Regions from separate parts of the Burkholderia sp. AW33-5 genome, predicted to be linked through region 2. Evidence: riboswitches for the same ligand, from Rfam matches in the RefSeq annotation. Region 2 holds a riboswitch; the other holds the start of a gene.

Region 1 (3,406 bases), on a different contig from region 2:
CAGCCGCTGCGACCGGACGAAGTCTGGCTCGGCCATCCGCGCCGCGACGACGCGATGCCGCTGCTCGGGCTGTTCAACGCGCCGGTCGATGTCGGCCGCAAAACCTATGGTTTCGCATTCGACGCCGCGCGGCTCGATGCCCGCGTGATCCGCCAGCCGGGCGAGCTGGCCGCGTTCCTCGTCGATTTTCCGTTTCGTCTGATCGATGCGGCGCCGGCCGTCGTGTCATGGGCGCAGCAGGTGCGCGGCTTTCTCGACGCGGCGCTCGCGCGCGAGCAGGCGCTCCCCGCGCTTGCCGAACTGGCGACATGGCTCGGCGTCAGCGAGGCGACGTTGCGACGGCGGCTGGCGGCCGAAGGCAGCGGCTATCACGCGTTGCGCGAGCAGTGTCTCGCCGACGTCGCGCGGCGGTGCCTGCGCGAGTCCGATTGGCCGGTCGCGCGGATCGCCGCGCATCTCGGGTTCGCGGGCGAGGAAGCATTCCGGCGGGCGTTCGTGCGATGGACGGGCGTCGCGCCGAGCCGGTTCCGCCGCGATTGCCGCGCGGCCAGCGCGCCCTTTCCTCAGATGTAAAGGGGTCCTCATGTCTCGCAAGCGAGGATTTGGAAAAGAATCCGGCGAGCACTGACGTTTTTTCGCATCCCCGCGCGCTTCGCCGATTGACGCGCCGGAGCGCTCGCCATTACGCTTGCGCGCTGATGGTTCCCGGAGACGGGATCAAAAGGGAACGCAGGAGAGGCAGCGCCTCGAATCTGCGGCTGCCCCCGCAACTGTGAGCGGCGAATCCGCACTACTCCAAGCCACTGGGAAACCGGGAAGGCCGGTGCGAATAGCGACCCGCGAGCCAGGAGACCTGCCATCGACCCGAGGTCCAAGCAGCCGCGCCGGGCGGGGTGTCCCGGAGCGCCAGGCACCGCCTTTGGCGGTCGCCCCCGTTGCATGGACGGCCCGACCTCAGGACCCTTCAGATGTCCAGTCTTTCCGCCTCCGCTTCCTCGCCGGAAGCGTCGTGCCGTCGCGCCAGCCATGGGCGCGGCGTGTCCGCACGCGTGTGCCGTGCCGTGTCGTTCGATCCGCGCGACGACCGCCCAAGCCGTCCGGTCTCGCGATAGACCGATACGAATCCGGGCGGTACGCACCGCCACCCGCTTACGCTCGCCGTACCCGCAACACGATCACGCTCATTGCCTCATGAATCTTCGCCACTTTCTCGCCACGTCCGCCGCCACGGCGCTGTTCGCCCCGATCGCCCATGCCGCCGGCGACACGGCGCTCCCGCAGCCGCCCCAACCCGCCGCAGCCGCCGACCTGCCGACGATCAGCGTGACCGACACGCGGCACCTGCCCGAATCGTTCGACCAGCGCTATGCGACGACACAGGTGCTCACGCGCGCCGATCTCGATCGGCTGTCGCCGAGCGACCCGAGCATCACGCAGGCGCTCGCGACGCTGCCGGGCGTGACCGTCTCGCAAAACGGCGGCCCCGGCTCGTCGGCGTCCGTGAGCATCCGCGGCTCGTCCGCCAATCAGGTCGCGGTGTTCATCGACGGCATCCGGATCGGCTCGCCGACGACCGGCATCGCGCCGTGGGCCGACCTGCCGACCGACGCGTTCGAACGCGTCGAGGTGATCTCGGGGCCGGCCGCCGCATCATTCGGCGCGAACGCGATGGGCGGCGTCGTGCAACTGTTCACGCGCCGCGCGGCAGGCCAGCCGAACCAGACGACCGTGTCGTTCGGCGGCGGCTCGAACAAGACCTTCGACACGCAGGTGCGCACGTCGGGCACCGTGCCGTCGACGGGGCCGCTCGCCGCGCTCGGCGGCCTCACCTACACGCTCGGCCTGCACAGCTACAACACGGCCGGCATCGACGCGACGCGGCCGTTCGCCTACGGGCACGAGGACGGCCGCAATCCGTATCACGCGCAGGACCTCGATGCGCGACTCGGCTACGCGCGCGACAACTGGTCGATCTCGACGTTCGCGCTGTATCACCGCTCCGACCTGTCCTATGACAACGCCGGCTTTGCGAATCGCGAGCTCGATCATCAGCTGACGACCGGCATCGCGTTCCATCTCGACATCACGCCCGACACCCAGTTCGACCAGTCGTTCGGTTATGCGAACGACCGCCAGTTCCTGTATGCGAGCGACCCGACCATTCCGACCGACCAGATCAACTCGCAGCGCATCAGTTCGTCGACGTCGCTGACCCATCAGGAACACGGCTTCCGGCTGTTCGGCCTGCCGCTGTCGGGCGAGACGAAGGTCGCGTACGACTTCACGCGCGAACAGGCCTTCCTGCCCGTCGACGTGCCGGACGGCGTGCCCACGCGCAACGACTCCGCGTTCTCGTTGCATCAGTCGGCGACGCTCGGCAGCGTCACGATGTTCGTCGCGGGGCGGCACGAGATCATCGCCGGGAAGGCCGTGAACACCGGCAACGCCGCGCTGTCGTGGGCCATCACGCCGGTCTATACGGCGCGCGTGTCGTACGGCAACGCGTTCCGCCTGCCCTCGTTCAACGACCTGTACTACCCGGGCTACGGCAACCCGGACCTGAACCCGGAACGCAGCGATTCGGTCGAGGCCGCGCTCGATGCGAACACGGCGTACGGCACGTTCAGCGCCGCGATCTACGACACGCGCATCAACAACCTGATCGCCTACAACCCCGCGACGCGCTCGCCGATGAACATCGGTCGCTCGCATATCCGCGGCATCGACCTGTCGTACAAGGGCACGATCGGCCGCTATACGCCGGTGAGCGTCGCGGTCGGTTTCCTGAATCCGCAGGACGAAACCAACGACAGCTGGCTCAACCGCCGGCCGCGCCAGACGGTCAGCGTCAACGTCGACCACACGTGGGACGAATTCAACCTGCACGCATTGAGCACGGGCGCGTCGCTGAACTACGGCGGCACGACGTTCGACGACCCGGCCAACACGACGTATCTGCCGTCGTACCTGACCGTGAACCTGCGCGCGTCGTACAGGATCAATTCGCACCTGACGGTGTCGGCGACGCTGTCGAACCTGTTCGACCGTCAGTACATGACCGCGTACGGCTACAACACGCTCGGCCGCACTGCGTTCGGCAAGGTCAGCTACACGTTCTGACCGCGCACGCGGTGTGCCGGTGCCGCGGCGCGCGTCATGACCAGACGACGCCGCGCATGCCCGCAATCAACTGGATCGCGCCGAACACCGCGATCACGACGGCCGACACGCGCGACAGCCCGTGCATGAACGTGAGCGGCATCTTCGCTCGCAACGCGGCGGTCGCGCCGCTCAGGCACAGCCACCACGTCGCGGATCCGAGGAACACGCCCGCGACCATCGACGCCACGGTCAGCCCCATCGTGCCTTCATGCGTGCCCGCCAGCGGGCCGAGCGCCGCGAAGAT
Region 2 (3,406 bases):
GCGGCCCGCGCGCAGGTGCGCGAGCATCGCGGCGACGATCGCCTCCTGCGGCGTCGACGCATGGCCGCCGCGCTTGCCGACGTGCTCGATGCGCGCGTCGGCGCGCGCATGGCGCAATACGTCGGGGTTCACGAGGTCGTCGACGAGCAGCACGTCGGCCGTGGCGATCGCGCGCACGGCCTTCAGCGTCAGCAGATCGGCGTCGCCGGGGCCGGCGCCGACGAGCCAGGCGCGGCTCATCGGACGCGGCACGGCGCACACCGTGTCGTGGCAGTGGAAAGGGGACGGCGAGCGGCACATCGGCGGCCGGCGGACAGGCAAGGCATGATGGATCGGGCGAAGCCCGCGCGAACGCGGGCGGGAAGCGCACCCCATCCGTCCCCCGCGGATCGGGCGTTCGGCGAGCAGCGGGCTCGCCCCTTGCGTCGGCCGGTATCCGGGCTGGCCGCTTGCCAGGCCGCAGCCTTCCCGCCCGCTGAAGGGCAGTGGCATCGCGGGCGGCCTGGGCGCGTGCGGGGGGAACCGCGGCGCGCGGGCGGCGTACCGTTGCGGGGACAGCACAGGCCGGGCGGACTTCCGCCTCCTGTTTCCCGTTTAACTGCGTGCGCGGAATGCGCATGCGAGCACCGAACGCGGCGCATACGATAGCACAGCGGTCGGCCCGCGCGAACCCGCTCCGCGGGCGCCGCGAGCGCCCCCGGCACGATGCCGCGGCCGGGCCGAACGCACCGCGGCGGCCCGTTCCGCCTTGACGCTCCCCGCACCGCCGCCTACACTCGCACGCGTTTTGGTGCTCGCGCGCGCTCCTCCGGCGCGCGCAGTTAAACGGGAAACAGGGAGCCTGGCTGCACCGCGGTCGAGCCAACCTGTGCTGCCCCCGCAACGGTAAGCGAACGCATCGCGCTTAGCGCGATGCAGCGCCGCTTCGCCGCATGCCTGCCGCATGCGGACGACCGCCACTGGATGCCGCGCATCCGGGAAGGCGAAGCGGCGTGTTCGTCAGCCCGGATACCGGCCAGAACGTGGGGTTCAGCGCCGCGGGGAGGCGGCGCATCGTCCACGGCCGCAGCACGCCCGACGCCCGAACGCTGCCCGCTTCCTTTGCCGACCCGTCAGCCGCAGCGCGCGCGGGCCGGGGCGAAGAACGATCGGCGGCGCGGGCGGGGCCGACGACGGCCGTGTTGGCATTCATCATGTCGACCGTTCGCAAAGGAGCATCATGCTCGACTCGTTCTTCCGCCTGTTCAACGACAGCTCATCCGGGCTGCGCGGCAAAATCGTCGCGATCTATTCATTGCTCGTCGCCTTCAACGTCGGCGCGTGGATCTGGGCCTTCGTCGCGTTTCGCGACCAGCCCGTGCTGCTGGGCACCGCGCTGCTCGCCTACGTGTTCGGGTTGCGCCACGCGGTCGACGCCGACCATATCGCCGCGATCGACAACGTCACGCGCAAGCTGATGCAGGAGGGCCGCAGCCCGCTCGGCGCGGGCCTGTTCTTCTCGCTCGGCCATTCGACGGTGGTGATCGTGATGTCGGTCGCGGTCGCGCTGACCGCGGCGTCGCTCGCGCGTTTCGAGAGCATGAAGACCTGGGGCGGCGTGATCAGCACGAGCGTGTCGGCGTTCTTCCTGCTGGTGCTCGCGGCCGCCAACCTGCTGATCCTGATCTCCGTCTACCGGACGTTTCGCGCGGCCCGCCGCGGCGAGGCGATCGTCGACGCCGACCTCGACATGCTGATGAACCAGCGCGGCGTGCTGGCCCGCCTGTTCCGGCCGCTGTTCCGCCTCGTGTCGCGCAGCTGGCACCTGTATCCGGTCGGCTTCCTGTTCGGCTTCGGCTTCGACACCGCGACCGAAATCGCGCTGTTCGGCATCTCGGCCACGCAGGTGCAGGGCGGCCTGTCGTTCTGGTCGGTGATGGTGCTGCCGGTGCTGTTCACCGCGGGCATGACGCTCGTCGACACGACCGACGGCATCCTGATGATGGGCGCGTACCGCTGGGCGTACGTGCGGCCGATCCGCAAGATCTACTACAACATGACGATCACGTTCGTGTCGGTGCTGGTCGCCGCGCTGATCGGCGGCATCGAGGTGCTCGCGCTGCTCGCGGATAAACTGTCGCTGCAGGGGCCCGTGTGGAATTTCTCGACGATGGTCGCATCGCATTTCGGGATGCTCGGCTACGTCGTGATCGGCCTGTTCCTCGCGTGCTGGATCGTGTCGGCCGCGATCTACCGCCTCAAACGCTACGACGAGATCGACGTGACGCTCTCGGCCTGACTCTCTTTTCGACACAGGATCCACCATGACCTTACGCAAGCTTCCCGTCACGATTGTCACGGGCTTTCTCGGCAGCGGCAAGACCACGCTGATGCGCCACATCCTGCAGCACGCCGAAGGCCGCCGCATCGCGGTGATCGTCAACGAATTCGGCGAGCTCGGCATCGACGGCGAAATCCTCAAGGGCTGCGGCATCGGCTGCGAGGACGCGGACGGCGGGCAGGGCGAAGCGTCGGGCCAGCTGTACGAACTCGCGAACGGCTGCCTGTGCTGCACCGTGCAGGAGGAGTTCTATCCGGTGATGGAAGCGCTCGTCGAGCGCCGCGCCGACATCGATCACGTGCTGATCGAGACGTCGGGCCTCGCGCTGCCGAAGCCGCTCGTGCAGGCCTTCAACTGGCCGACGATCCGCAACAGCTTCACGGTCGACGCGGTCGTGACCGTCGTCGACGGTCCGGCCGCCGCGAGCGGCCAGTTCGCCGAGAACCCGCAGGCCGTCGACGCGCAGCGCCGCGCCGATCCGAACCTCGACCACGAATCGCCGCTGCACGAACTGTTCGCCGATCAGCTGTCGTCCGCCGATCTCGTGATCGTGAACAAGGCCGACCTCGTCGCCGACGCGCGGTTCGCCGAGGTCGAAGCCGCGATCCGCGAGGAAATCCCGCCGCAGGTGAAGATCGTGCGCGCGACGCGTGGCGAACTGGACGTCGCGATGCTGCTCGGGCTCGAATCGGCGTCGGAGGAAACGATCCACCTGCGGCACGACCATCACGGCTCGGCCGACGACGGCGATCACGACCATCATCACGACGATTTCGATTCGGTGGTGGTGGCGGGCGATGCGGGCACGCGCGAGGCGACGATCGCCGCGCTGCAGCGTGTCGTCGAGACGCACACGATCTACCGCGCGAAAGGCTTCGCCGCGCTGCCCGATGCGCCGATGCGGCTCGTGATCCAGGGCGTCGGCCGCCGCTTCGACAGCTACTTCGACCGTCGCTGGCAGGACGGCGAAACGCGGGCGAGCCGCTTCGTGCTGATCGGCGAGGATCTCGACGCGGCCGCGCTGCAGCGCGCGTTCGACGCCGCGTGCGCGGCCGACCTGCAACAGGCGTAACGCGCGATGCATCT

Evidence for each region. Region 2 has a riboswitch for cobalamin ahead of ACV22V_RS06385 (HoxN/HupN/NixA family nickel/cobalt transporter). Riboswitches for the same ligand answer to the same signal wherever they lie in the genome.
Region 1: linked by a shared signal. The riboswitch ahead of ACV22V_RS07150 (TonB-dependent receptor domain-containing protein) and the one ahead of ACV22V_RS06385 (HoxN/HupN/NixA family nickel/cobalt transporter) in region 2 are both predicted to bind cobalamin.

Annotation. Positions count from the first base shown of each region.
Region 1 covers NZ_JBSAXA010000003.1:96,630-100,035, forward strand. Annotated here, with positions in the region: gene ACV22V_RS07145 (helix-turn-helix domain-containing protein) at 1-573, shown strand, start outside; cobalamin riboswitch at 683-875, shown strand; gene ACV22V_RS07150 (TonB-dependent receptor domain-containing protein) at 1,192-3,120, shown strand; gene ACV22V_RS07155 (LysE family translocator) at 3,155-3,406, opposite strand, start outside.
Region 2 covers NZ_JBSAXA010000002.1:625,504-628,909, reverse strand. Annotated here, with positions in the region: gene cobA (uroporphyrinogen-III C-methyltransferase) at 1-240, opposite strand, end outside; cobalamin riboswitch at 411-647, opposite strand; cobalamin riboswitch at 772-1,034, shown strand; gene ACV22V_RS06385 (HoxN/HupN/NixA family nickel/cobalt transporter) at 1,220-2,278, shown strand; gene cobW (cobalamin biosynthesis protein CobW) at 2,304-3,392, shown strand; gene cobN (cobaltochelatase subunit CobN) at 3,399-3,406, shown strand, end outside.